3 regions of the Polaribacter sp. ALD11 genome follow, and region 3 is predicted to be linked to each of the others. Evidence: riboswitches for the same ligand, from Rfam matches in the RefSeq annotation. Region 3 holds a riboswitch; each other region holds the start of a gene.

Region 1 (10,340 bases), 610 kb from region 3:
TTCCATTTTCACATCTAATAAAGAACGTTTTCCAAAAGCGCCAATAGTTACTTTGGTTGTAAAATTTTGATTTTCCTTCGTTTCAATCGAAAAAATATCATTTTCAAAATCAACATTTATTACTGAATCCTGTAAAACTGTTACGCCATTTTTTAGTGCTTTTTTAGCTAATTCAAAATCTAAAGTGTATCGTGAAATCCCAAATCCTCCCAAGGGCAATTTTGCCGATATTACTTTATTTTTTGTAGTGGATAATTGAAACTTTTTAATTTTAACAGCACCAAAATCAAACGGATTGATTTCTAAAAAGTCTAAATAAGGCAATACTTCATTCGAAATATATTCTCCACAAACTTTGTGTTTAGGGTATTTATTTTTCTCAATTAATAAAACCTTTATACCAAATTTTGATAAATGAATTGCATTACACAAACCTGCCAAACCTCCACCAATTATAACAACATCAAAAATTCTATTCATATTTCAGTGTCTCCTCGAGCGCAGTCGAGAGGTTTATCATTCTAATCTATTAATTCTGCCAACTCTTTACCAACTAAACTACCAATTGCAATTCCCATTCCGCCTAAACGAACGCCACAAAAAACATTACCAGACAATTGTTTTACAATGGTTTTTTTCTGATTTCCCACGCCCATAATTCCGCTCCACCTGTGTTCTATTTCAAAATCTGTGTTTGGTAAAATTGTTTCTTTTAATATTCTTTCTAATTTATTCTGAATAATATCAGTTAGACCAAATTCTGTAGTTTCTTCTGTTTTAAAATCTAGATTTCTTCCGCCTCCTAATAAAATTCTATCATTAATATTTCTGAAATAATAATACCCTTTATCTAAATGAAAAGTCCCTTTTATATGTAGATTTTTAATGGGTTTTGTTACTAAAACTTGTGCTCTCGCTGGTTTTACTTTTTCTTCTAGAAGTTGATTTGCAAATCCATTTGTAGCAATAAATAATTTATCTGTTTTAAAGGTAATTTTATCCGTTTTTACTGCTACCAAGTTTCCTGTTTCGGAAAAACTTTCAACTGAAATATTATTCAAAATCTTCACTCCTAATTTTTGAGCTTTATTTAACAATTCAAAAGCCATTTTTCCTGTATCAATCTGTCCTTCAAAATTATTTGTAATATATTGTTGATGCACATTTTTGAAGTTAAATTTATTCTCTGAAATAGAAAAAACATCATCTTTAAAAATAGGTTTTAGAAGCTTATTTATTTGCTCTTTTTTAGAAATACATTCATTAAAAAAGGATTCAGATTCGCATAATTCATATCCTTTGTGTTGCAAAAAATTAATGTTTTTATCACCTAAATTCTTACGTAATAGTTGCAATCCTTTCCAGCGCTTATTAACCAAATTATAAATTTCTTGTTCTGTGTGTGCGTTTAAATCGTCAATAATTTCAGATATGCTTCCAAAACAAGCAAAACCTGCATTTTTAGTGCTTGCTCCTTGAGGTAACATTCCTTTTTCAATGATTAAAACCTTTGCTTTCGGGTGATTTTTTTTGAGTTCTAAAGCACAGTTTAGGCCTACAATTCCACTACCAACAATTGTAAAATCGATGCTAGAAAACCATTCTTTTAATTCCCAATAACTATAGTTCATTTATATATATTTTTCAAAACAAATACTATTTTCCATTCTTCTATATTGTGCGTAATTTGGAATTATTTTATAATTACATTTATGATAAAACTGTACAGCTTCAACTTGTCTTTTACCTGTTTCTAAAATACATTTTTTATAGCTTAATTCTTTTGCCCAAGTTTCTAATTCTGTTAGTGTTTTTTGAGCAATTCCTCTTCCTCTTTTCTCCGAAGAAACAAACATTCTTTTTACTTCTACAGAATCAGAATCAAACTTTTTAATAGCTCCACAACCTACTGCAATTTCATCAACATAAGTTACAACAACAAATTGTAAAACATCGATATTATTATACTGATTGTAAAAATCGTGTTCGTCTTCATCTGTAATTTTTAGATATGCATCTAAATGTCTTGTCAATTTAATAAAATCTTGGTTTTTAGAGTTTGTTCTTGTTATTTTTAGATTCATATTCCTGTTTTTGTTAATACGAAGAATAAATTAATCTTATAATTAATTAACAGATTGCTTCGTCATTCATTCCTAGCAATGACGGAATGCACCTTAAAATTCAAACTTTAATTGTACCCAAATAGGTGCAGTAATTTCTGTGTTTAAATTCCCAAAAGACAACCCTAATAAACGTACAGAATTTGGTAATTTATCTTGATATAACAATTCTTTTACCACAGGAAAAAACTCATTTTTCGTCTGCATAAAAGTTGCTTTTGTCTTACTTCTTGTTTGTTGTGTAAAATCTGAATATTTAATTTTTAAGGTAATGGTTTTTCCTTTAGTATCCGTTTTTTTCATGCGTCTTTCTAACTCATCTGCAATTTTATCTAACTTTTCTATCATAAAAATTTCTGAAGAAATGTTTTCACTAAAAGTTCTTTCGGCTGCAAGAGATTTTCTAATCCGATTTGGTTTTACAGCACTGTTATGAATTCCGCGAACAATATTGTAATAATGAGTTCCAGATTTCCCAAACAACTTTATCAATTCTTCTAATGACTTTTTCTTTAAATCATTCCCTTTGAAGATCCCTAAATTGTACATTTTTGCCGCAGTAACTTTACCTACTCCGTAGAATTTATTAACAGGAAGTTCTTCTAAAAACTGAATTACCTCATCTGGATGCACTGTTTTTTGTCCGTTTGGTTTGTTTATATCAGACGCTACTTTTGCAATAAATTTGTTAATAGAAATTCCTGCGGATGCTCTTAGACCAGTTTCATCGAAAATGCGCTGTCTAATTTCTTTTGCAATTGTATTTGCAGACGGATTCCCTTTCTTGTTTTCTGTAACATCTAAATAGGCTTCATCCAACGAAAGTGGTTCTACCAAATCTGTGTACTCGTAAAATATTTCTCTAACTTTTTTAGATATTTCTCTGTAACGATCAAAATCGCTATTTACAAAAATTAAATGTGGGCATTTTTGCCTTGCTAAAGTGCCACTCATTGCAGATTTTACACCAAATTTACGCGCTTCATAACTTGCCGCAGAAATAACACCTCTTCTGCCCTCTCCACCTACTGCAATTGCTTTCCCTCTTAATTCTGGGTTGTCTAATTCTGCTACAGACGCATAAAAAGCATCCATATCTACATGAATTATTTTTCTAAAAGGAGGTTGCAATTCCATGAACACAAAAATAGTCTAGATTAATTCTTCAATTTAGTTTTTTTTGATGAAAAAAGGAAATACTTTCGCGCCGTAAATTTTTGGTTTCTTTTTCATAAAATTGAATTAGAATTAAAAGGGAATCAGGTGATTTTTTTTATAAAAAATCCTGAGCTGTTCCCGCAACTGTAAGCATTGTCTAAAAATTAGATTACTGTTATTTCTCACACCACTGTCTTTACAAAGATGGGAAGGTTTTAACAAAATGCAAGCCAGGAAACCTGCCTAAAATTATATTCGTGTTTTTATGCTTTCGGGAGAAAGGCAAAAAATATTTTTAAAAATTCATAACTCAACCCTGTTTTAACTACCAAAACACTGCTTGCATATATGATGTTTTATATCGTAAATATTAAATCAATTATAATGAGAAATCTCTATTCGAAAATTATACTATTATGTATAATTACACTTGCCGCTTGTTCTAAAGAAACTAACCTTTTAGAAGAAACACCAATTTTTGACACGACTTTTATTTTAAGTCTAGAAAGTGACAACACATCTTTGACTTACTTAAACAAAGACAAATACCCTACATTAAATGTGTATTCTTCTGCCAATAGTGAAACTACATCTTTTTCTGAATTTAATAACAAGTTGTATTTGGTAAGCCAAAATGGACCTAGTTTTATTTCTATTTTAGATTTAGAAACTTTAAGTTTAGAAAATACTGTAACCACATCTAAGGTGGGCTCGCCTTCTTATTTGCAAATGTATTCTGATACCGATGGTTTGGTAATTAATACTTCTGGTAGAGGAAGAAGAAAAAAATACAATTTATCTACTGTAAATACTGTTACAGGAATTGGAGAAAGTATTACAGGTACCTCTAATGCTGTTTTATTTAATAATGCTGCCTTATTATTAGACGGAGAAAATGTTCTAATTGCAGATGGTAAAGAGTTAAAATCTTTTGATATAAACACAAAAACAATAAAAACGCTTCTAACTTTTTCTGAAAATATTTCTGGAGTATTAAGAAATAATGAAAATAATATTTGGGTTGCTACAGAAAAAAGAACGGCTTTAGCTGCATTCACAAAACTAAAGAACGATTACACCATTTCAGAAACGGTTGAAATTACTAACGAAACTATTAATCTATTTAAAAACAGTATTTTAAATATGAATTCAAACTCAGAAACTGCCTATTGGTCTGAGTCTGCTTCAGGTAAGATTTATAGATTTAATACCACTACAAAAACTGTAGAAGAATTCGCTTCACCCATAAATAATAGTGTAGCTCTTAACACAGTTGTAAAAGAGCACCCAGTTACAAAGCAAGTATATGTTGCAGGTTTAGAAGATTTTTTTAATCCTGACAACAGTATTTTAGCTATTTATAATAATGATAAAAGTTTTGCTAAAGAAGTAAAAAGTATAGGTGTTTCTCCAATCGACATTTATTTTTCTAATAAAGTTTTTTTTAATAATTAATTTATTATGAGTTTGTTGTCCTTAAATGATAACAAACTCATTTTACTCTTTTAAAAAATGAAGACAAGTATTTACAACCTTTTCTAACTCTTTAGACATGTTTTTTTCTTTCCATGGATGAGAAACATTAAAAACATGATTTGCTTTTTCAATAATTTCTAATCTGCTTTTAGAGTTCCAAGAATGTATTTTTTCACCTTCCTCTAAAGAGATTGAAGTATCTTTATCTCCGTGAAGTATTAACTGCGGGATCTTTAAATTTCTTACCGCTTTTTCAATATTTAAACGTTGTTCATTTTCTTTAAAATCTTCATAAAATTGATAAAAATGTGGCATGTTTTGCTTTGTTCTTCCGTTTAAAACATATTTAACGCCTGTTTTTTTCCAATTCTCCAAATCGCCAATAGTTGAACTTCTTGAACCAAAATCGCAAACAGAAGCTAATGTAATTACTTTTTTAATTCGAGCATCTTCATTTGCTTTTAGTAACACAATTCCGCCACCTCTACTATGTCCAATAATAGAAATATCATTAGAATCAACTTCATTCTTAAATTTTTCTTCAGATGAAATCCAATCTAAAACACTTTCTAAATCGTCTAATTCTTTGGTGTAATTATTATTTCCAAAAGCATCTAAATTTGGAAAATCTATAGGTTGTTCAAAAGTTCCTCCATTATGAGAAAAATTAAACTTAACAAAGAAGAAACCTGCATTTGCAAAAGCTTCTGCCATTAAATTCCAAGCACCCCAATCTTTAAACCCTTTGTAACCGTGGCAAAAGATAATTATTTTTTTTGGTTGATGATCTTCTTTATAAAAAACATCTGTTACAATTGGCTTATTGTGCGTTCCCTGAACTACTCTATTTTGTATACTTTTCATTTTCTCTTTAAATAAATCCTTTTATTAATGTAATAACTGCAACAAAACCCGTTAAAATAGACAATACTATATTAATGTCTTTTGTTAATTTCCCTGTTTTTTGTTGAATCTTTTTTGCAAACTTTCCGTATAAAAAAAGGACATAAAATGTACCAAGCACAGACCCTAAAGTAAAAAATAATACAGAAACCATGTGAAAACTAAATAGACGAAGAGCATCTAGCAATACTACAATTCCGCAAAAAAAAGGAATGCCAAACATGTTTATTACAGATAATGTAATTCCTGTTAAAAAAGGAAATTCTTTTTTCTTCTTTATTTCTTCAACTTTAATTTTTCCTTTTCTAGATGCGCTATAAAAATAGTAAGACAACAATATAAAAATAAGGATTCCTGCTTTTTCTAAAACACCTAAGATTGCTGGATTTTCTGCAATGTGTTTGGTTAAAATAACAGCAATAAATACCTGTGGAATTGCAATAATAGAAACACCTAAGGCATATTTATTAGAAGCTTTTCTTCCTTTTTCTAAACTAATTTTTAAGGAAGTCATATTTAACATACTTGGTGGTATAGAACCTATGGAAGAAAGAATAAATCCGATAAAAAAGGTTAAAAACAGCATCAGAATAAATTATTTAGAGAAGTAGATACACTAAGTTTACAATGGCCACAATTCCTGTTAAACATCCCAAAATAAAATCCATTTTAGCTGCAATATACGTTAGTTTATGTTGAATTTTTTCAGCAACAATAGCATATAGAGAGTACAGAGAAAAAGACCCCAATGTGGAACCAATTGAGAAGTAAAAACCATTTAATAATGAATACTCAAAATATTCTAATCCTATTAAAACAGAAATTGACGTAAAATAAAAAGGAATGGCAATAGTATTTAAAGAAGACATGATGATACCATGTGAATAGGCTTTTGATTTAGGAATTTCTTTTTTTTCTTTCTTTTCGTTTGAAGTGAAATGTATTCTAAAAAAATTGATAGATAGTAGAAAAAGAATTCCAGTTCCTATTTTTTGAATTAGAGTAATATACGTTGAGTTTTTCATTAAAATACTAGACAAATATGCACCAATATTTGCCTGAAAAAATAAAATGGTTGCATAACCACCAATTAAATAGAACGCAGCTTTCTTACCATTTCTTAAACTAAATTTTACAACTGTTAAGTTTAAAAAACTGGGTGTTATACTACCTGCTGCTGCAATACCAAAACCCAAGACAATAAAAATAAGAAAGTTCATATATTATTTTAGATACACAAATAAACGAAAAAACGCGTCAAGTAATTGACGCGTTTCGTATTTGTAGTAACTTAAAAGAGTTTTATTAAATTACACCTTGGTCTAACATGGCATCGGCTACTTTAATGAAACCAGCAATATTTGCTCCTTTTACGTAGTTTATATAGCCATCTTCTTCTGTTCCAAACTTTAAACAAGCTGTGTGTATAGAATTCATTATTTGATGTAATTTAGCATCCACTTCTTCTTTCGTCCAGTTTATTTTCATGGCGTTTTGAGACATTTCTAATCCAGAAACACCAACTCCACCTGCATTTACTGCTTTACCAGGTCCGTATAAAATTTTGGCATTATGAAACTCATGAATGGCTTCTGGAGTACACCCCATATTAGAAACCTCTGCTACATATTGTACACCATTTGCTATTAACTTTGCTGCATCTTCTCCGTTTAACTCATTTTGAGTAGCACATGGCATTGCAATATCACATTTTACACTCCAAGGTTTTTCATTTGGATAAAAAGTAGCTTCTGGAAATTCATCTGCATACGGAGAAACAACATCGTTATTACTTCCTCTTAATTGTAGCAAGTAACTTATTTTATCATCATCCAATCCTTTTTCATCATGAATATATCCATCAGGCCCAGAAATAGTAACTACTTTTCCGCCTAATTCTGTGATTTTTAAAGCAACACCCCACGTTACGTTTCCAAAACCAGAAAGCGCAATCGTTTTACCTTTAAAATCGTCATTTTTAGTTTCTAACATTTCTTTTGTAAAGTAAACGCCTCCAAAACCTGTTGCTTCTGGTCTAATTAAGCTTCCTCCCCAATTTAAACCTTTACCTGTAAAAACGCCCGAGTTTTCTTGTTGTAATTTTTTAAACATACCATACATAAAACCTATTTCTCTAGATCCTGTTCCAATATCTCCAGCAGGTACATCTGTACTTGGTCCAATAAATCTCCATAGTTCTAACATAAATGCTTGACAAAAACGCATAATTTCGGCATCTGATTTTCCTTTTGGGTTAAAATCTGATCCTCCTTTTCCACCTCCCATTGGTAATGTAGTTAAGGCGTTTTTAAATATTTGCTCGAACCCTAAAAACTTTAAGATGCTTAAATTTACACTTGGGTGTAATCGAATACCTCCTTTGTAGGGGCCAATTGCGTTATTAAACTGTATTCTGTGACCTAAATTCACATGAACATTTCCTGAATCATCAACCCAAGAGATTCTAAAAGTTAAAATACGATCTGGTTCTACTAAACGTTCAATAATTTTTGCAGCCTCATATTGTGGGTTTTCATTATAAACCGTTTCAATAGACTCTAAAACTTCTTTAACAGCCTGTAAATATTCCTTTTCGTTAGGGTGTTTCGTTTCTAGATTTATTAAAATTTCTGTGATATTCATATTAATATAATTAACAACTATTTATATAATAATTTTAATAACAAAAATACATCTTTAAAATTGATTTTTAAACAACATGTTTAGTTGTATTTTTTAATATTTAACAAAAAAATAATCCTTTTTTACGAATATGAGCTGTGTTTAAATATTTGAAGGATCTTTTTTATTATATACATATTTTTACATAAATCCCTCAGGTGGTAATTCTTCATCTGTATTTTCTTCATTTGTATAAATATCTTTCAATGAAATGCCTGCTTTAAAGATTGCTGCCCTGTTATTTGCTCCATCAACAACAGCTGTAAGTGGGGTTTTAAAAGAAATATGGCGTAAATAAGAATCTTCAAAAACAGCTTCTTGTTCATTTAAATAAGCCACATCAAAAAAACCATCTTTTATAAACGGATTTATGGTTAAATACCCCACTTTAAATGATGTCAAATTTTGAAAAAAATGTGTTCCTTGACTCGGATCTATTCTAAAATCTTCTAAACCAGATTCTACAATTATTTTTGCTGCAGAAATTTGAGACCAAATTACTGGAATTCCCAACCAAGAATCACTTGAGCCCCAACGCCCAGGACCTACCAAAATGTAGGGTTTGTCTGCTGCTACAAATTTTTTATTAATATCTTCTACTGCTTTTGCTATATCTCTTGTATTGGCCGAATTAAACGTATTGGGTTTTACATAAACAACATCGAAAATGTTTTCATATTTCCCATTTCCTAAGGCAGATTCAGAATAAATTATGGTGTCTGAAACATCTAAATTTTTAGGCAATTTACTTACCGTTTCTACACTTTCTACAATAGGCCTTATTTGTAAAAAACTAAATTCTTTTGGTTGTCCCGACGGAACATCTAGCTTTACGGCAAACTCTATTTCTATTGGGTTTCTCATTTCTCGTTGCCCAATTCGTAATAATTCTTTTAAAATTTCTGGCAACGGAAAAGTGTTGTATTTTAAAATATTATCAAACGTAATTACACGAATTCCGTCATGCATTACGCCTGGTCTAATCATATTGTTTTGTAAATCATAGGTAGATGCTACAAACTTTAAAGAACCATGGTGTTCGGCTTTTCTAATCGTTACTTTCTTTTTATTGATTCCCTCACTGGTAGATGCTTGATAACTATCTGGGTCTACATCTAAACCATAAAAATATTGCTGTGTGTTTCTTTGAGTGGAGCCCGGAGAGGATAATTGTAACACTTTTTTTGGATGATATGGCGAGAAACGTAAAGATTGCCCTCCACCTACAATTATTTCCCCTAAACCTAAAGCAATATTCGCAATTCCTTCGTTTGGTCTTTCTTCTCCAATGGGATAAAAATTAATAGAACGTGCAACTCCAGATATATTTGGATAATACACGTCTTGGTATTGTTTACCTGTAACCTCTTGTAAAATTACGGCCATTTTATCTTCTTCTATTGTGTGCGATATGGCTTTTAAATATAATTTACTATTTTCGAAAAAAGAGGATGCCATCACCGATTTTATTGCATCGGAAATCATTTCAATTTTTTTATCGATTTCAGAATCTGGAATCATATAGGTTGAAAAAACCCCTGCAAAAGGCTGGTAATTAGAGTCTTCTAAAATACTCGAAGATCTTACTGCAATTGGACATTTGGTTGTTTTTAAAAATGCTTTAATATCTTCTAAAGCCCATTCTGGTAAATCTTTTGAAATAAATTCATTTAGTATTTTTTCGTCATCCGAACACTCTGCTGCAAATTTAATTAGTTTGTGCGTATCAATAAATTGATCAAAAACGTCTGTACTTATTACAACCGTTCTTGGTATTGTTATACTTACATCTTCATATTTATTATACAAATTATTTCGCTTTAAAAAAGAGTCTATAAATGCCAGACCTCTTCCTTTTCCTCCTAAAGCGCCTTCTCCAATTCTTGCAAACCCAACAAATTCATCATATTTAAGTTTGTTAAATTTTACAATTACACCTCTAGATCTATAGATTCTATATAATTTAATAGCGCTATTTAAAAACTCTCTTATTTGATT
Region 2 (10,340 bases), 1.5 Mb from region 3:
AATAAAAGAGCATTATTACAGTGTTTTTATTAGAAAATACAAATTAACAGTTAAACGATTAAACAGTTAACGTTTAAAAATGAGTGAAGAAATAAACGACAACGAGCACGAGCACGAAGAAGAATTATCAAATCTAGAAAGTCAATCAGATTCTGTAGAGAATCAGGCGGATTCCGTCGAAACCATTACCAAGATTACAGGAATGTACAAGGAATGGTTTTTGGATTATGCTTCGTATGTAATTTTAGAAAGAGCAGTTCCGTCTTTAGAAGACGGATTAAAACCTGTACAGCGTAGAATTATGCATTCTATGAAAGATTTAGATGATGGGCGTTACAATAAAGTAGCGAATATTGTTGGTCATACAATGCAATATCACCCACATGGTGATGCTTCTATTGCAGATGCTATGGTGCAAATTGGTCAGAAAGAATTGCTTATTGATATGCAAGGAAACTGGGGTAATATTCTTACTGGAGATAGAGCAGCAGCATCTAGATATATTGAAGCTCGTTTGTCTAAGTTTGCTTTAGACGTAGTTTTTAATCCGAAAACTACAGATTGGAAAATGTCTTATGATGGTAGAAGGAAAGAGCCGATAGATTTACCGGTAAAGTTTCCGCTATTACTAGCACAAGGAGCAGAAGGAATTGCTGTAGGTTTATCAACCAAAATACTACCGCATAACTTTATTGAATTGATTGATGCTTCTATAAAATATTTAAAGGGAAGAAGTTTTAGAATATTACCAGACTTTATAACAGGAGGAGTTGCAGATTTTACCAATTACAATGATGGTAAACGTGGGGGAAAGGTGAGGGTTCGTGCAAAAATTGCACAATTAGATAAAAAGACATTAGTTATTAATGAAATTCCGTTTGGTACTACAACTACATCTTTAATTGATAGTATTATAAAGGCCAATGAAAAAGGGAAAATCAAGATTAAAAAAATTGAAGATAATACCGCTGCAGAGGTAGAAATTTTGGTGCATTTGCCACCAAATGTTTCACCAGATAAAACTATTGATGCGCTGTATGCTTTTACAAATTGTGAAAACTCTATTTCACCTTTGTGTTGTACTATCGAAAATAATAAACCTGTTTTTATCGGTGTTTCTGAAATGTTAAAACATTCAACAGATTTAACGGTAGATTTGTTAAAGAAAGAATTAGAAATTCAATTAAATGAGTTAGAAGAACAATGGCACTTTTCATCTTTAGAGCGCATTTTTATAGAAAATAGAATCTATCGAGATATTGAAGAGGAAGAAACTTGGGAAGGCGTAATTGAAGCGATTGATAAAGGTTTACAGCCTCATATAAAACATTTAAAACGTCCAATAACGGTAGAAGACATTACGCGCTTAACGGAAATTCGTATTAAGAAAATATCAAAATTTGATATTGACAAAGCAAAACAATTTATAGAAGGTTTAGAAGATAAAATTGCAGTAGTAAAAGATCATTTGGCAAACTTAATTGTGTATGCAATTGATTATTTTAAACGCTTAAAAGAAACCTACGGAAAAGACAAAGAGCGCAAAACAGAAATTAGAGTTTTTGATGATATTGTAGCCTCTAAAGTGGCAATGAATAACGCAAAACTCTATGTAAATAGAGAAGAGGGCTTTATAGGAACTTCACTTAAAAGAGACGAGTTTGTAACAGATTGTTCTGATATTGATGATATTATTATCTTTAGAAAAGATGGTGTTATGATGGTAACAAAGGTAGATTCTAAAACCTTTGTTGGTAAAGATGTTCTGTATGTTGCTGTCTTTAAAAAGAAAGACAACAGAACGGTTTACAATTTTATGTACAGAGATGGCGTAAAGGGACCTTCTTACATGAAACGTTTTAATGTGACGTCTGTTACCCGAGACAAGGAGTACGATTTAACAAACGGGAACAAAGGGTCTGTTGTCCATTATTTTACAGCAAATTTAAATGGAGAAGCTGAAGTTGTGACGGTTAATTTACGTGCTGTTGGAGGCATTAAAAAATTGAAATGGGATATTGATTTTGCCGATTTAGCTATAAAAGGAAGAGCTGTAAGAGGAAACATAATTACTAAATATACGATTAAGAGTATCGACTTTAAATCTGAAGGAGTTTCTACCTTAAAACCACGTAAAATTTGGTTTGATGATACAGTGCAACGTTTAAATGTTGATGATAGAGGAGAATTGTTAGGTGAATTTAGAGCAGAAGATAAATTATTAATTGTTACGCAAAGTGGAAAAGCAAAAGCGGTAAAACCAAATTTAACAATGCATTTTGATAATGATGTAATTGTATTAGAAAAATGGAAACCAAATAAACCAATTTCTGCTATTTATTTTGATGGAGAGAAAGAGCGTTACTATATAAAACGTTTTTTAATTGAAACAACAGAAAAGGAAGAGATTTTTATTTCAGAGCATCCAAAATCTCAATTAGAAATTATTGCTACAGATTATAGACCAATGGCTGAAGTTGTCTATTCTAAAAGAAATTTAGAAAATGAAGAAGTTAATTTTGAAGAATTTATAGCTATTAAAGGAATTAAAGCCCAAGGAAACCAATTAACAATAGAGAAAATAAAACAAGTAAATTTATTAGATTCTTTACCTTTTGAAGAGCCAGAGGAGGTTATTACTGAAGAAATAGAAGTTATAGATGATAGTTTACCAATTGAAATTCCGGAAATAGAAACTAAAAAACCTGTTTTAGAAGAACTTTCTGCAGAAGAGAAAGCAAAGGTTGCTTTGCAGAAATCGATAGCAAGAAAAAAAGAAGAACAGAAGAGAATAGATGATGAGAATCAGACAAAATTATTTTAAGAAATGCGAAGCTTTCTTTTTTTAAACACCAATAGATAGAGAAAAGTTGAAACATACATTAATTTATATTTTTTTCATATTATTTGTTAGTTTGAGTTTTTCTCAAACAAGAATTACTTATTTCCATGATTTAAAAAAAGAAGTAAGTATTAGTAATATAGAAACTATACAATTAAAAAGTTATGAAAGATTAATTAATAAAGGATTAGATAATGGCATTTTTTGGTTTAAAATAGAAAAATTTAAAGACAAAGATGAAAGTTTTATAGTACAAATTTTAAATGATCAAATACGGAACACGCAAGCTTATCAAAATAAAAAGGAATTAGATATTTTAAAAGGAGAGCGCTATTCATCGTATGCAGTAACTTTTAAGAATCCTATTTTTTTAAAAGTAGATACTTCTCGAGAAGCACTAATCCCTATTAATGTTATATCTCACTCTACTTTTTTTAAAGCGGAAAAAAAAGATCTATTATTTATTGGCTTTTACAATGGTTGTGCTTTTATAGTCATTCTTATAAATATTTTTTATTTTATTAATTTTAAAGATGATATTTTTATTTATTACAGCTTGTTTCTATTGAGTGTTACTTCTTCGCTTTTTATAAGTGATGGTATGCTATATTTTTTTAATTTTTCAAAAAATGTGATTAATAATTTATACGTTATCATCCATTTTTTTGTTTTTATTTTTTCATTTTTATTTTCGAAAAATTACTTACAAGCAGGTAGTTATTTTTCTAAAGTGAATTATGTAGGGTGGTTTATACTGGTATTAGTTGCTATCTTTTTTTGTTTATATATAGTTACTGATATTTTTCTGTTTTTTGTAATAATGGAGCTTTTAGGCTTTTCTTTATTATTATTTTGTTGGTTCTTAGGTGTTTTGTTATTTAGAAAAAACATTTACACCAAAATTTTTGTTATCGGTTATTTTTTTATTTTAATGTTATCAATTAATTTCTTTATTTTAAAGCTTTTTGGCTTTAGTTCTTTTTATATAAGCGCTAAGGTTTTAAAACTTGGTGGTTTTTTTGAAATGATTTTACTTTCATTTGCTGTTGTTTACAGAATGCGAATACTAAAAAATGAAAACTTATTAATGACAAGTGAAATTATTGCTTATTCTAAAGAAGTAGTGTTATTGTCAGAGGCACTTAAAAAAACTAACAAAACAGAAAAGCATCATCTAAAAGAAGCTAATTTAAGTTTCAGAGAGTTAGAAATATTTAATTTTATAATTGGGGGTATTACTAATAAAGAAATTGCAGTAAAATTGAATATTTCTGTAAATACAGTAAAATTTCATGTGAAAAATATTTATGAAAAATTAAATATAAAAAGTAGGAAAGAAGCTTTAGCTATCTAAAATACCTTAAAAATCTGATTTTCATAAAGAAAACTACCCAAAAACTACCTTAAAAAAAACAATTTATTAAAGAGTTTAAATATTATTTATCTATATTTAATTGTTATTATTTCCCCCAAATTTTAGACAGAAAACCTTCAGTTAAATCTTGAAGGTTTTTTTATTTCATTTTTTAAGATTAATTCTATTTCATGAGAAATTAGTAACTCTTGCTAACAAAAGGAGTTTCTACAAAGCCAGTTACTTTATTTATTAAAATAGTAGCCGTAAAAAAATAATTGCAGAGTAAATTAGCAAATTTGGGTAAAATATTTGCAACTTCTTTGTTCTCTTTATTGTGTATAATAACCATTAACCGAATTGCTTTCTTAGAAAGTGAAGAGCATTGGTTTAGTACTCCTACAGGAGATCTTCCACCAGGTAAAACAAAGCCATGAATTAAATTATCTACTTCTTTTTTCATAGCTCTATAGTAATTAAGCAATTGTAAGTGATCTTCTTCTGAAATAGCAAGCTTGCCTCTAATAGAGCCATTAAGATGATAGCATAGTGGTAATAACCAGTTAAGTTCTTCTTCTAGTTTTTTTAATTCTTTGCTATTTGGGTATTCTAACCTTAATTCACGGAGTTCATCTATTACCCAACCTACTAAACGGGTAAGTTGGTCGGTTATTATTTCATAATCGCAAAGTGTAGACTCTTCATAAATAAAAGGGTAACAGAGCTCATCTATAGAGGGTTTTGGGCGTAATTTTTTCATGTAGAACTATTTTAATTTTTCGTAAAATGTAAATTCATAATTTGGAAGTAATTCTGGGTGTGCTATTTTAATAAAATCTTTAAGAACAAGATCTGGTCTAACTGTAGCTAATTCGTAATAAAGGATACCGCCTGTTTTTCCTTTTTTATTAGTAGGTGTGTAAATTTTGTTATTTTTAAAAGCTTTAAATTCAGCGTACAAAACATTGCTTTTTATTAACTCTTCTTTAGATGAATAGTGGCCAGGAGCAAGCCAGAAATCTGCATTTTTACCTTTTTCAAATACACTTTCGAAACTTAAAGATAAACTACCTTTTCCTTTTGTATCTTTCCATAAATAATTAAAATTTGCATCACTCAATGAAGTCGCAACAAAACTTTCACCAGCAGGTAAGTTCCAGATATCTTTACTAATAACTGCTCCAGATAAAACACTTGGTTTGTTAACTAATTCGTTTACTATCTTTTTTGCATCTAAATAGTTTTTTTCAATTGCATTAAAAATACTATCTGCTTTCTTCTCTTTATCAAATAAAACACCAAAGAATTTTATCCACTCAGCTCTTCCTAGAGGTGTTTCCTCAAGCCAGTCTCCGTTATAAATTACGTTTACACCTGCCTTTTCAAGTAAATTTAAGCTTTTATCTGCAGAAGAAACACTATAACCAACTATTAATTCGGGGTCTAAATTAAGTAATATTTCTGTATTCAAGGATCCTTTTTGACCAATTTCAGTAATTGAACCATTATCTATTAATTCCCTCGTTTTTTCTGAAGAAACGAATTTAGAATAAGGAAAGCCAATAATAGCGGTTTCCTCATTCAATAACTCTACCATTGGAATATGGGTAGTAGATGTTACTACTATTTTTTTAATTGGAGTTGAAATATCGTTGTTTTGTAGGTTGTTAGAAATTTTATTTTTATTTCTAACAGTATAAGTAAACTCTTCTTTAGAGTTTTGATAAGCAGACTTGATAATTAGTTTTTTAATTCCGTTGTTTTCGATAATATCAAAACCCTTAGCATACTTAATATTACTTTTAATATTCGTTTTTTTATCGGTGTTTTGAGTCTCTTTTTTACAAGAAATAATCAATAAAAAAAGAAAAAATAGAAAAGATATTTTTAGTTGTTTTTTCATTATAAATAATTTTAGCACAAGATTACAAAAATGTTTTTTAATATCAATTTATAAACTACATTTGCATCGATTTTGGTTTTGATGTAAATAATATTTTGCATCAAATTAAAAGGGAATCTGGTTAAAATCTAGAACTGTTCCCGCAACTGTAAGCTATAAAGCTTGTAACTAATTCTTTTGCCACTGACATTTTTATTGTTGGGAAGGTTTGTTACAAGACGCAAGTCAGGAGACCTGCCATTATTTAAATTTTTTAAAAACTTTCGGGATAGAAGTTTAAGATATTATGAAAAATAATTACATATTTTTTTTATTAGTTTTTTTTTGTGCATATAATATGTTTGCGCAAAAAGATACTATTGTAAATACTTTAAAAGAGGTTATTATAATAAGTAAAAAGCAACAAAAAAATAATGTTATAGGGCTTAAAAAAATAAAAATAGCAACCGATCAAATTGTTAAAAACCCAATAAACCTTACTAATTTATTAAGATATAATAGCCCTATCTCATTTAGAGATTACGGTAATGGTGGTATTAGTACAGCGCGTTTTAGAGGTACTTCTGCATCTAATACCGCAGTGTTATGGAACGGGATTTCAATTAATGCAATGGGTAGCGGGCAAACCGATTTCAACTCACTTTCTGCAAGTCTTTCAGATGAGATTATTATTAATAGTGGTGGTGGTAGCGTAGATTATGGTTCTGGAGCTATTGGTGGTACTGTACATTTAAATGATAATTTATCATTTAAAAAACATAAAGATTTTCACTTATTTTCTTCTTATGGTAGTTTTAATACCTCTTCTAACTTCTTTAAAACGAATATTGGTACAGGCAAATGGGCTATAAAATTAGCTTCTACGTTAAATTACTCTGATAATGATTATACATTTATAGATACTAGGTATAAAAATGATGATGGTAGTTTATTGAAGAATGAAAATGGAACGTATGAAAATTATGGTATAAATTTTAGCATAGGGTATCAATTTTCGGTGGAAAATAAACTTTATTTATATTCAACTGGTTATTATGGTGATCGTTTATTTTCTGACGGATTACCAAATCCTGCAGCAGGAAGTGAGAGGAATGAAGATTTTAATAAAAGAAATTTGTTAAAATGGAAATATTCTTTCTCTAATTTCACTCAAACTATAAGTGCTGCGTATTTAACGCAAGAGTATCGATATTATAATGATAAAAGTGCTTCAAATTTTGTTTTTGGGAAATCTAAAAACTATAATATCAGCTATAATCTAAAATATCGTTTCTCTAATTATTTAAAATTTTCTTCTACATTTATTTATGATAATAATAAAGGTACAACGAATGAAATTAATTCAAAAGAAAGAACCTTTTTTGCAAGTTTAGCAAAAATAACATATAAACCTACAGCAAAATTAACAACAGCAATTAACTTCAGAAAAGAATTTAATTCTGATTTTAAAGTACCTGTATCATTGTCTGTTGCTGCAGAGCAAGAAATTACAAAAAACTTTGTTTTAAAAGGTAATATATCTACAAACTATAGAGTGCCAACTTTTAATGAATTGTATTGGCCAGTAGTTGGTAATTCAGAATTAATACCAGAGGAATCTATTCAAGGAGAAATTGGTGCTACATTTAATAAAAAAAATATAGAAATAACTACTTCAGTTTTCTACATTAAACTAAGTAATAAAATTTTATGGTTACCTACTGCGGCATCTAACCTATGGAGACCTAGAAATGTTGGTGATGTAGATCATAAAGGAATTGAAACATTTATAAATCTATCTAAAAAAATTAGAGACCATAGCTTCAATTTTTCAACGAATTACACGTTTACATTGGCAAAAAATAAGGAAACTAGTACGTTTTTACCTTACGCACCTAAACATCTATTTAATTTTAATTTAGACTATACATATAATAGGATAATGTTTTCCTTGCAAAATTTGTATCAGAGTAAGGTGTATACCAATGAAATTAATATCGATTTTTACTCATTAAAGGCTTTAAGCGTTACTAATTTTGGAATAGATTTTAAGATATTTCAAAGAAAAAAAAATAAATTATTAATGGGTTTTAAATTGAATAATATATTTAATGAAGTGTATTATTTTTCAAACTTAAGACCTATGCCTGGAAGAAATTTTAATATTAACATAAACTATAAATTTTAATACAAATGACAATTACAAAATCAATTTTTAAACTATTCATATTCAGTTTAGTTTTTACATCATGTTCTGAGAAAAATGAGGTAATTCCTGAGTTATCTGGTAGATATAACAATGGAATCATTATAAGTGCAGAAGGTAATTTTGGTAACAAAGACGGTTCTATTTCTTATGTAAATGAGAATTTAAACAGGTTAGCTACTAATTTTATTTATACAGGTGTTAACGATGCGCAATTAGGTGGTTTAGTACAATCTATTTCTTTTTCTGATACAGAAGCTTATATTATTTTAAATGATGTTAATACAATTGTTGTTGCAGATAGATACACTTTTGAGAAGAAAACAGAAATAAAAACAGGTTTAAAAAACCCGAGATACATGGCAATTGCCAATGGTAAAGGATATGTAACAAACTGGGGTAGTGGTTCAGATACTTCAGATGATTATTTAGCGGTAATAGATTTAAAAACTAATACAATGGAAGCGGTAACGATTCCTTTAGATAATGGAGTAGAAAGAATTTTAGCTAAAAACAGCAAATTATATGTTTCTCACAAAGGTGCTTTTAGTTCTAACAACATTATTTCAGTAGTAGATTTATCTGCAAACAATACAGTAAAGAAAATAACAGTAAAAGACAATCCAGATGAAATGTTTTTTGATGCTTCTGGTAATTTAATTGTATTGTCTGAAGGTAAACCATTAAGTTATGGAGGTGCACCAGATTACCCTGTATTAACTAGTACAACTTCTTCAATTTTATTTATCAATCTTGTAAATAATACAATTAATAAAGAAATTACTTTTAAAGAGAATGAAAGAGCATCTCAATTATCTTATGTTGATGGTAAAGTTTACTACTATATGGGGGCGGAAAAAAAGGTGTTTGTTATTAATGAATCTGACACTACGCTTGCAACAGAGGGTATTTCTACTGGGAGTATATATGGTATGGCAGTAAAAGATAATAATTTGTTTACTGTAAGCTACAATTTTACAGCGTTAAGTAAATTAACAGTTACAGATTTATCTACAAAAACAGTGAAATATACGGCACCAGTAGGTTTAGGTGCTTCTAAAATTTATTTTAACTAAGAAAATATTTAACGTTCTTTTGAAAAAGGAAACAGTGTTCCCCCACGAAAGACTCCATTTTAGGTAATTCTAAATTGGAGTTTTTTATTACAACAAACTTCTTACTTCGCTTTTAATAAAATCTATCGCAGTTTCTGTTGGTGGTATCGTTTTAGTATATTCAATTAGTACATTTTCACGCAGTTCATTTGCAGAATTAGCGTTTTCAGATACTTGTCTTAATTTATTTGTAACGGCATTCTTAGCCGCGTAAATAGCGGTCCAAGTATCTTCAGAAATATAGATTTGTTGCACTAAGTTATGTTCAAACTCTTGTTCTATATTGGCAATTAGTAGTTGTAAGTAATCGTTTGTGTCTGTAGAAATTGGTGGAATACGCATTAACATTTTAACAGGATTTATCCTGTCGCAAAAAAGCATTAAACGCTCACATGCCTGTAATTTAATAGGCAAAGCTTCTTTTCTTTTTTGTGCTAATAATTCTAGCTTTTTCTCAGAATTTTTATTATTGATAAAGCCATTAAACATGTAGTAAGCTACTAGACCAGTAACTGCTGCAGGTAAAACATATGCGATACTTTCTAAAATTTTATCTTCCATAAATTAAATAAGGTGTAATGCATACGAATATAAGACTCCTATAAGAATAGCCAAACCAAAACTTAATAAAGTACCAATTAAAATGTACTCCGTTAGTTTTCTATCTTTAGATGAAGTTAAGTCTCCAAACCTAAAAACGGACTTTGCAGCTAATAAAAAACCAATTGCTTCCCAATGATTTGTAGCAACAAAAATAAAGACAAAAAGACGTTCTAAAATACCAATATAACGACCTGCTTTTGCCAAAGAAGCGTCATTTTCTTTTTTACTTTCAGGACTCCATTGTGTAATAAAAACCTTTATAATTATTGCAGAAACACTTGTTATCATTGTTATTGCAATTATTAGAAGCAGTGTTTTACTTGTAAAAACGTTAATTG
Region 3 (10,340 bases):
CTTCAAGAATGGTTTCTGTTTTAGTATCTAGCCTATCATAAGAAATGGTGTTTTCTCCTGTTAAATAACTAAACTCTGTGCTGTAGATATAAATAATATCATTAAAAATAGTCATATTACTCACAGCCAAATCAAACGATGTTTTAACCTCGTCTATGTCTGTATCAACAACAAAAAGTTTAGAAGGCGTTTCATAATAATCTCCTCTAGAAGAAACATATAAGTCTCCTTCGCTATCAATTTGCATGCGATGAAGGTTTATGGCTACTTCTATACGTTTTGTTTCTTCAAAACTATTAATATCGACTACAGAAACAGTAGATTCATAATTTGGCGGACTATAACCACCAGAATTGGCTACATATATTTTATCTTTATAAGCAATTAATTCTTCGGGTTGTCTGCCCACATTTACAGAACGAGTAACACTAAGACTTGTCGTATCAATTTCCATGATTTTTCCTTTTGCAGCATCAGGATCTCCAATACTTCCTAAATAGGTGCTTAAATATGCTTTCCCTTTGTAAAAAGTAATATACCGACAGTTATCTATATTTATTTGTTTGATTTTTTTTCGAGTTTTCACATCTAAAACCTCTACTTTATTAGAAGCATTTACAACTACATATAATTTAGATCCATAGATTCCCATGTCATTTCCAACATCTCCCAAACCTCCTACTTCGTCGGGGTTTGCAGTTCTAAAAACTTCTTTTTCATAAATTCCTGTCTCAAAATCCATATAATCCAAAGCTGCTTTATTCATCGACATGTTTCCTTCATTCAATAAGTAAAAACCTTCAATTTTCGAAGAAGGTTCTATTGGTATTTCTAGTTCCGTAGGGTCTTCAAAAGCATCATCAGTTCTACATCCATTTAAAAAAAATACTACAGCTAAAGCTAATACAACCTGTAAACCTAATTTTCTTTTTTTCATAATATAAAATTTAAAGTGAAACGATAGGACCTCCCCGGCATCGGAAAGTTTTTTACTACCGCATATTGTTGATTAAATACGTTGTTTACTTCTACCAAAATTTTTAATTTATTTTCATTTAAAAAAATTGTCTTCCCTAAACTTAAATCGTGTGTGTACCATGGTTGCAAATAGTTAGAATTAATATTTGCTTTCTGGCTATACCTTTCTCCTGTATAGATAAAACTGTAATTGAATTCTAATTTCTTATAATCTATCATTGCACTTACACTACCACTATGACGTGGTATATACGGAATTTGATCTCCATAATTACTAGCATTAGCAGTAACATCTATAGATTCTTGATAGGTATAACTAAGGTTTGTTGTGTAATGAAATTTTGCACCTAAACTTCCGGAAGCTTTCATATTTGTTTCTATTCCGGTAGTTTCTACTTTGCCTAAGTTTAGCATAGACCAGCGAAATAAATTAGCTCCAGGAACTGCAACAATTTTGTTACCTATCCAAATTTTATAAACATCTGCTTGTATATCAAATGTTGTTTTTTTGAATGTTGGTTGATAAGAAAACCCAAAATTTACTTGAGAAGCATCTTCTGGATCTAAAAAAGTATTGCCAATAAACGTGTAATACAAATCATTAAAAGTGGGCATTCTAAAAATCCTCTTATAAAAACTTCTTACTCTAAATTTATTAGAATTAAAAGGCTGCCAATTCAGCATTAGAGATGGTGTGTATTTTTGTAAATCTTCCGCAGCCTCATAATACTCTACCGTTTCATCTACTGTTGTACTTAATAAACTAGCTTGTATTTTTATTTTATTAAAACTAAATTCGGCAGCTAAAGCGGATAATAGCGTAATTCTTTTAGGATATGAAAACCGGTACAGATTAGCATCCATTGTATTTTTTTGTACGTCAGTAGCTAAAGATAGTTTCCAAAAGGGGAAAACCTGAAACGTATGTACCATCGATAAATAATATTCTTCCTGTGTATATCTATTGTCTAATTCGCCATCAACTTTTATAATTTCTGGATCTACATAGCGCGAATAATTATGGGCATATTTACCTCTTAATACAAAAAAATAATAGTCATTTACATGATTTGTGTATGCTCCTTGAACAAAATTATTCCGATCCCACAGACGCTGTGGACGTTTAAAACGGTTGGCAACAATTGCGCCTGGTAATCCTCGTTCAGAATCGTAGTGATACAGTTTTATGTTAAAATCATTATTTTTTCCTTGTCTACTATGTAATGATGCTTCTACTCTAAAGGCTACTATATCTGCATTGTTCCGTGTTGCTATGGTATCATAACTTCCGTTGGTATATCTAAATTTATACCTTCCATGGGCGGTAAGGTATTCTGTACTAAGGCGAGCACTTAAGTACTTATTAATTTTAAAATCTAAATTTACAGATGGATTTATCAACCCAAACGAACCCGTTTTTACACTTGCATTTGTATTGATCTTCTTTCCATGAGAAAATTGAGGTGTTTTACTTTTTAAATAAATACTATTGGAAGAGGCATACGATTTGGCTGATTGATTTAAATCTGATCGCTGCCCTTGATAAAGTGACACCGCCTCCATGTTTTGTACAGAATATTTACCCAAATCTATTTGACCATTTTGAGCATTTCCTAATTGTACACCATCATAAAAAACGCCTGTATGTTGCGAGCCCATTCCTCTTACATTAATGGTTTTTATACCACCAATGCCTCCATAATCTTTTAGCTGAACGCCACTAAAAAAACGAATAGCATCTGCCACACTATAATTACCTAAGCGACTTAATGCTTTACCTGTTAAAGACTGTAAAGGTGTCGGTGAAGAATGTTTTTTTAGCTTCTCTTTATTACTTATTAAAAATATTTCTTTTAGTTGAACCGTTTTTGTTGTGTCTTTTTCCTGCGCATACAAAGAATAAGAACTGTGAAGCCCAAAAATTAGAAAAATAGCCCAAAAAAAATGTAAAGAAGAAGTCCTCATACTTATTTTTTATAGCACAAGAGGACAGAATAATAGAAAGTACCACATATCCTATTACAATTAAAAAATTGTAAGATAGGTAGGTTCCTAATTCCAGCTTCAATCCTCGAAAGCTTAATGAATTATTAAAAAATGGCAGGTCTTCTGACTTGCTCCTTCCACTCGGTCTTCCCATTCTTTCGAAAAAGTGACCTCTTTTGAGTTTCAGTTTTTGAGCTTACAGCTGCGGGACAGTTCTAGAGTTACACTAAATTCCCATTTTAATGTCAAATTATTAAATTCGACAACCATTTTTAGTTAAAAATAAAGTACAAATCTATTTACAATTTATTTAATAACAATACTCTTTCTATTGTTTATTTTAAGCAATTTTATACGAATGTAGATCTCAAAAGTTTCTGTATATTTATTTATAAGAAATATTTTATGAAAGAACAGGCTACTTTTATTCACAACAACCTGAAAACGAAATCTAGGTACTACAGAACTGAACATGATTTTTAGCAGAAAAGAGAGAAAGGATTATGATTGTTATCGACAAGTAGATGTTTCACCACAGAAAGTAACCTTACTGCTCTCTTTTTAATCTTTCTTATTATATGCAAAGCATCTTAAAAGACAAGCTTAAGACGTATCTTATTTATTGCTTTTATATAAAAAAACTGATTCTAGAACATAAAAATTACGGTTTTAAAACCGTAATTTTATATTTTAATTCTTTACTATTATCAAAATGAATAATCAATTATTAGTACTTATCTTAATATTTACAACAACGCATTCACTATCAGCACAAACAGTAAGTCAACAACAAAAAGCTGAAGCCTATTACCAAAATCAACAACCAGAAAAAAGATATAGCAACACTTGGTATTGGTTATTTGGCCCTTCAAATAGTAGCGCTACGAATGATGTAAATAATAGGGTAGCATGGGAATTAGAAGAGGGTGGTTGGTATGCTGGCCTAGGAAAAAATGATAATTATACGGGATATGGAATTCAGTATAAATTAAAAACGAACAGTTACATTTTTAGTAACTGGAAAAAGACACAGCCCAATGGAATGACGCTATCTCAAAGTCCAGATTATAGTTTTATGGGAACTTATAAGAATAAAGCTAAAAATGGTTTTGGAATTACAAAATGGTCTAATTATAAACCATTTAATAATAACAATTATAAAAATGTTATAAAATATATTGGAGAGTATAAAAATGGTGTCTGGAGCGGATATGGAATCCTCTATTTTCGAAATGGGACTTATAAATCTGGTATTTTTATTGATAGTATATTGACTAAAGAATTACCAAAACTAGAGGTTTTAGAAGCATTAGGATTTTAAAAAAGGTAGCAATTTAAAATTACTACCCTTCTCGTTAACTGCAATAAGAATCCCCCAATTCTTTAAACAGTACTTGTAAATTATTTATTCTATTCCTTGTGCATCACCAATAACACGATCTATAAAATCTGTATTAATATATAAAAGCTTTGCTAAGTTATATAAAACGTTCACTTCACTATCATCTATTTCTCCGTCAGCATAAGATATAATAGATAAATCTCTTAATATATTTAGCTTTTGCATTACAGACAATACAATGTCTAAATCTTTGGTAAGTTGTTGTACTTCGCTAATCATTTCAGATTCTGTAAGCCCTTTAATTGTCATCATACAATTAGCAAAAACTTTAGGAGCAACAATACTACTTAATGCTTGTATTTCAGAATCATCTACAACACCATCTGCATTGGAAATTAGATACCCGCCTAAAAACATTAAACGTTGTATCTTTTCTGAATGCTCTCCTTCTTCATCTAAATTTTCAGGCTCCATTAAAGACATAATACGCTTAATTTCAACCTCCATAGCTTCCTCTGTAATTTCACCTGAAATGGTTTCATTAAAAGCTGCATAGGTTTCACTTTTATTAAAAAGTTCTAAAGCTTTAATTCTTAATGGACTAAATGGATGGCTACTATACCAATCTGAAGGATCTAGATTAGAATCGTTTAAAACTTCTTCTAAATCTACAAATTGTTCGATGTAAGCATTCAGTTGAAAATCTAAAGAATCTGTAGTTACCCCAGACGATAATTTAAAGAACGTGCGCCCTACAGCTTCAAAGTTTTGGCAACATAACAACCCAGCTCTATCGGCACTTATTTCTGCATTTCTATTCCAAGCATACAACTTCATGGCATGAATTGGCGCTAAATCATTTTCGCCTGTATCTAAAATTTGTCTTACAGGATAATCAAAGTGCTCAAAAAGTACATGCCCTATTTCATGACCAACTACAAAGGTTAATTCTTCTTTAGAGAAACGTTCTAAGATTCCGGAAGATAAAATAATATACAATTTGTTTTCATCTGGTGGATAGCACGAAGCATTAAACATATCTCCTTGGTACACAAAAAACTCAATATCTGCTTTAAGTTTTAAGGTATTTTTACAATGCTCTCCTATTTCATGAAGCATTGGTGCTAAGGTTTTTGTTAGCCTTAAACTAGATTTTAATAAATGTTTTCTAGACTTAAACTTGCCACTATTTTTGTTTATCTTTTCTAAAGTCTTTTGTATAAGATCGTCTTGTTGAAAAGCAATAACATAATCCCTATCACCATCATACACTAATAAATTTAAATCGATATCGGCTCTATTATTTGTGTAGATTTCGGGCTCTTTATCAACTATTGCTTTATGGTTTAGGGCATTTAATTCTTCAATGCGTTTGGTGTATTTTTCTGCTAATTCTGTTGTTATATTTTGAAATACAATACTTGCTTCTTGTATTTTTTCAAAATTTCCTGATGCTTGCGCATCATTTAAATCGGTTAACATCTTTTCTTGCGCTGTATTTAAAGCTGCTTGATGTTCTTTTTCTAATTCTAAAAGTGTTTCTGATGTATATGACATAATATTTTTAAGCTTAAACTGTTATTTTTGAATTAGAAATTTTCATTAATCTCCCCTTTAAATCGAAAATTCCTAGAATTTGATCATCTCCTTTTTTAGCCACAATATTGTTTCCTGGTAACTCTACTTCATATCCTTTTCCTTTTAAATAAAAATACAAACTGTACTTATGAGGGAATGTATAATTTGCTGCAACCATAGTAAAATGAGAACATATTAATGCTGGTGAAGTTCTCGCTTTACTGTCTGCTTCTTCTGAAGTAATAGTAACATAAACAACTAAACCTTTAAAAACTAAAGGAACATAACAGCTCTCTTTTGCCATTGCAGAAGCAATGGTCGAAAAATAAACCCCTGGATCTGAATCTAACTCTTTCTTTGGTGTTGTAAAATCTTCTATTTGGTAAGCTTCTCCTATTGCTTTTACAGCTAAAGCCGTCTGTAAAAATTTTTCTGGAATACCACTTTGTGTATTTGCCCAAGCCCATAACCAACTTTTTTCATTTTGAGAATAGGTACCAAGAACCTGAATGTCAAAAACTTTGTCTTCTCCGTACGTTAATTTACCTTCAAGCATATCGCAACTCCAGTCTAAACCTTCTACCATCTCGCTGAAAATTTCTTGTTTTTCGTTAGAGATTACAAACGATTGATTATACAATTCTTCTATGTCTACTTTCGTAGTTTCTTTTGCTTCTTGTTGTTTGTTTTCTGTTTGAGAAGTTGCAACTTCTTCCGTTCCTTCTGCAAACTCTTCTAATTTATCTTCTAATAAAGAGGTAATGCGTGCTGTTTTGCCTTCTACATTATCAGCATTCATTATAGGACTGTGGTCTATTTTTAAAACGCCTTCTTCAAAAGTAATTGCACGTTCTAAATTATGCTCGTTATTTTCGTTAACAATAATTACATTTTTTAATCCGGCTTTTAAAAGTTGAACCCCCATATCATCTACACAAATAGCTTTAAAAGCTTCTACTAATGGTAGAAAATATATTTTAGGAAATGTATCATTATATAAATGAGAAAAACGATCTTCCATTAAGGTGTTCCAAGAAATACTTAAAGGAACAGTATAACCTGCAGCAGTATTAATTTCTGTTTCTAATGCTGGAAATAAATCGTTTTGAAATGCTTGAATAATTCTTTTTTCTTTAAGGCCCATAATTTTATAATTTTAAAAATGATTTTTTATTTGTGTTATAATATTTGAAGTAATTTTTCTTCTAAAATATTAGATAATTTTTCAGGTAAAGCTTTATCAATAGTTATTGCTATTGTTAGTGTTTTTGCCTGATGATTAAGTTGTAATTTATCTGCTTGTTGTAAGACAATTGTTTCTATACCTTGCCAAACTTCTTTACCTAATGCGTCTTTTGTAATCTGATCTACAGCACTTTTTAATGCTGCAAAAACATCTTGAACATTCAACCTATTATTTAATTGATCTAAAGGAATACCATCTATGCTGAATTCTTTTAATTGACTTCCAAATAACCTTTTTTCAGTATTCAACCAACGTTTCAATTGTAAAACAGTTAGCTCTTGGTTTGCAGATGTTATTGATCTGCTAACTGCTCCTTTAGATAATTCTACAACCATTTTTTTGGGTTGTTTTACCGTTATAAGTGCTATATTATGTGTGTTAAAAAAAGATACTTGCTCATCCTGTGAAAGCATACAAACCGATTTCTGATGATTGCTCTCTTCTGTAAGGTCTAAAATGGTGCCTTCTATATAAACTCCATTTTTTAATGAAATAGCTATTAAAATGGCTTCCTTTTTTTTTAAAACAGCCCGTAATATTTCCTCTGGCGTTTGGGCTACAAACGCTTTATAATAAGATGTTTTTTCCATGATGTGCTGTTATAAATGTTCTATAAGGTATTGGTAGTCTTCTGGTAATTGATCGATAAGGAAAAGAAAAATACCGTCTCGAGATGTCGTTTTGTAATTGTAATATGTTAAGGTCTTAAGCGCTAGATTAGGATAATTCATTTCTATTAAATACATACCTACTCCTTCTGTTAAATTGCGATTTCCTTCAGGTCTTTTTAATGGTTCATGTTTTTCAAAAGCAATGTAAAATGAATTTAAATCTTTTTGATTTACCCATATATTGCTTAAAAAAACAGGAGCATCTGGTTTAGAAAATTTTTGTTGTACAATGCGATCTATATTCTCCGCTTTTTCAGATCCATAATTATTTGCAACAATAGCATTCGGTTTGTATCTAAACGATTCGTCACAATCATTATAAGTAGTCGGTTTTACTATCAATTCGTAAAAACCCTTTTTTTCTTTTTTGATTTTAAAATCGACACGTGCTTCTCTTGTCCAAGTATCTGGATAATCATCTAAAATTGCACTAATTTTTTTTGAAAAATATTGAAAATCATTAAATGTAGGTTCCGTTTCTAAATGAATACTAATTGTAAGATTAAACACATTTACATCCATACTTAAAACATCAGTATCTAGCGCTTCGTACAGTGCTTCTCTTAGTACAATTTCTTGTTCTTGATAATGTGTTAATGCTTCTATACTTCGATTTTCACTATATTGATACGGAACATACAAGGCTTTATGTTCAGCATTCCATTCAAAATTTATAACAATATCTGGGTTGCTTTTAAGTTCTAATTCCACCCAAAATAAATTAGGATTCATGTTCGCTGCATTAAAGTTTCTTTTAAAAGTTAGAATCTTATATTTGTTATTATGATGCATTTTTAAATACGTCACAAATCCCTTTTTTGCTTTCGCATTAGAAACTCCACAACCAACAAACAACAACAGAATCCCTATTAAAACACTATAAAAAATGACTCTATACATACCAATAATTTTTACCAATTACACTAAATATTAAACGCTTACTTATAAATTATTTTCTAATAAATTAACAAGCACTTTAGTCCTACCTTCAATATCATCTGCATTTAATATCGGGCTATGATCTACTGTTAAAACTCCATTAGAAAATGCATATGCATTTTTAGGATTGTGGTGGTCTTTGGTATTTGTAATGTGTATTTCTTTTAAGCTTTCTGCTAAAGCTTCTTTTCCCATTTCGTCTGCAGCAATAGACTTAAATGCTTCTACAAGTGGTAAAAAGTAAATTTTTGGGTACGAATCGTTGTAAAGGTGTAAAAAACGATCTTCGAATAAAGTACTCCACTCAATATTTAAAACAACATCGAAACCCGCAGCTTCAAGTATTTGTGCTTTTAATTGTGGAAATTGTGCTTCTTGAAATGTTTTTGTAAATCTGTTTTCTTTTAATCCCATGATCTCTTAATTTAAAGGTTATATGTTTATATACCTCAAAACTAAGATTTGAATAGGATGTTTTTAAAACCGTTTTATATTTGCCGTTTTTTGTTTTGTATTTGCGTTTATAGGGTCTCTAAAATCTGTTTTAAGTACGATTTTTTACGAGTCGCAACTGGTATCTTTTCATCATTTGTTAAGCAAACGGTATTGTTTGCATTAATTGTTTTTATGTATTTTATATTTACCAAATGCGATTGATGTACGCGTACAAAGGTGTGTTCGCTTAAAATGTTCTCGTAGTATTTTAGATTGCGGGCACTCATAATTTTTTTATCAACAGTATGAAAAATAGTATAAGCTCCATCTGACTGACAACGTACAATATCTTTTGTTTGAAGAAAATATTGTGCATCTGCAGTTTTAATTAATAAGGTTTTCTGAATTTCCTTTTTATTAATTTCAGAAACCGTATCCATTGCATTTTTATACACTTGTTCTTTCTTAAAACCGATTCTAAATCGGTCTATACATTCCGATAATTCTTCGGAATCTATCGGTTTTAGTAAATAATCTATTGTATCGAACTTTATTGCTTTTATTGCAAACTCGTCGTAAGCAGTTGTAAAAATTATTTTGAAAGCAATACTATCTAAAGCTTCTAAAATTTGAAAGGCATTGCCGCCAATCAATTCAATATCCAAAAAAACAAGATCTGGAGTTTCCTCTTTTAAAAACGAAATGGCATCTGTAACGTTATCTATTTTAGCAATAACCTCAATGTCATTTTGAGTATATCTAATCAATTTATCTAATGTGTTTAATGCATTAAACTCGTCTTCTATTATAACTGCTTTTATCATTAAATTTTTAATTTAAAAGATACTTTTGTTCCGGAAGGACTCTTGTTTTCATCAAATAAATCTTCAATAGAAAATGATTTCTCTTCCCCCTTTTTTCTCATTTTTAAACGTTCTATAAAAATAGATGTTGCATGTAAATTTTCCGTTAATTCTTCTTGCTTTGCTTTTGAAGATCTTCCTACACCATTATCTAAAATAACAAATAACAAACCTTCTGGTTCTTTTTTTACTTGAAGTTGAAGTTCGCCGCCTTCTTTTTTCTCTTTTAACCCATATTCTATCGCATTCTCTACAAAAGGTTGCAATAACATTGGTGGCACTTGTATTTTTGAAACATCTAT

Evidence for each region. A riboswitch is a leader RNA that binds a small molecule or an ion and turns the genes downstream of it on or off. The one in region 3 is predicted to bind cobalamin.
Region 1: it holds a riboswitch for cobalamin, as region 3 does, so the genes downstream of both, CW731_RS11065 (DUF5074 domain-containing protein) here and CW731_RS08435 (TonB-dependent siderophore receptor) in region 3, are expected to answer to the same signal.
Region 2: it holds a riboswitch for cobalamin, as region 3 does, so the genes downstream of both, CW731_RS01430 (TonB-dependent siderophore receptor) here and CW731_RS08435 (TonB-dependent siderophore receptor) in region 3, are expected to answer to the same signal.

What each region holds. Positions count from the first base shown of each region.
Region 1 is NZ_CP025119.1:2,500,300-2,510,639, reverse strand. Features, by position in the region: gene CW731_RS11085 (NAD(P)/FAD-dependent oxidoreductase) at 1-480, opposite strand, end outside; gene CW731_RS11080 (FAD-binding oxidoreductase) at 522-1,631, opposite strand; gene CW731_RS11075 (GNAT family N-acetyltransferase) at 1,632-2,084, opposite strand; gene dinB (DNA polymerase IV) at 2,178-3,260, opposite strand; cobalamin riboswitch at 3,325-3,543, shown strand; gene CW731_RS11065 (DUF5074 domain-containing protein) at 3,666-4,736, shown strand; gene CW731_RS11060 (S9 family peptidase) at 4,779-5,621, opposite strand; gene CW731_RS11055 (LysE family transporter) at 5,629-6,246, opposite strand; gene CW731_RS11050 (LysE family transporter) at 6,260-6,880, opposite strand; gene gdhA (NADP-specific glutamate dehydrogenase) at 6,966-8,303, opposite strand; gene CW731_RS11040 (PEP/pyruvate-binding domain-containing protein) at 8,484-10,340, opposite strand, start outside.
Region 2 is NZ_CP025119.1:350,931-361,270, forward strand. Features, by position in the region: gene CW731_RS01410 (DNA gyrase/topoisomerase IV subunit A) at 80-2,824, shown strand; gene CW731_RS01415 (LuxR C-terminal-related transcriptional regulator) at 2,916-4,196, shown strand; gene CW731_RS01420 (cobalamin adenosyltransferase) at 4,396-4,956, opposite strand; gene CW731_RS01425 (ABC transporter substrate-binding protein) at 4,963-6,099, opposite strand; cobalamin riboswitch at 6,156-6,356, shown strand; gene CW731_RS01430 (TonB-dependent siderophore receptor) at 6,437-8,266, shown strand; gene CW731_RS01435 (YncE family protein) at 8,272-9,360, shown strand; gene CW731_RS01440 (hypothetical protein) at 9,448-9,960, opposite strand; gene CW731_RS01445 (DUF3307 domain-containing protein) at 9,964-10,340, opposite strand, start outside.
Region 3 is NZ_CP025119.1:1,889,052-1,899,391, forward strand. Features, by position in the region: gene CW731_RS08430 (YncE family protein) at 1-937, opposite strand, end outside; gene CW731_RS08435 (TonB-dependent siderophore receptor) at 934-2,943, opposite strand; cobalamin riboswitch at 3,060-3,250, opposite strand; gene CW731_RS08440 (hypothetical protein) at 3,677-4,285, shown strand; gene CW731_RS08445 (M48 family metallopeptidase) at 4,370-5,863, opposite strand; gene CW731_RS15670 (DUF6882 domain-containing protein) at 5,877-7,028, opposite strand; gene CW731_RS08455 (hypothetical protein) at 7,064-7,720, opposite strand; gene CW731_RS08460 (hypothetical protein) at 7,730-8,701, opposite strand; gene CW731_RS08465 (hypothetical protein) at 8,744-9,154, opposite strand; gene CW731_RS08470 (LytTR family DNA-binding domain-containing protein) at 9,262-9,999, opposite strand; gene CW731_RS08475 (tetratricopeptide repeat protein) at 9,999-10,340, opposite strand, start outside.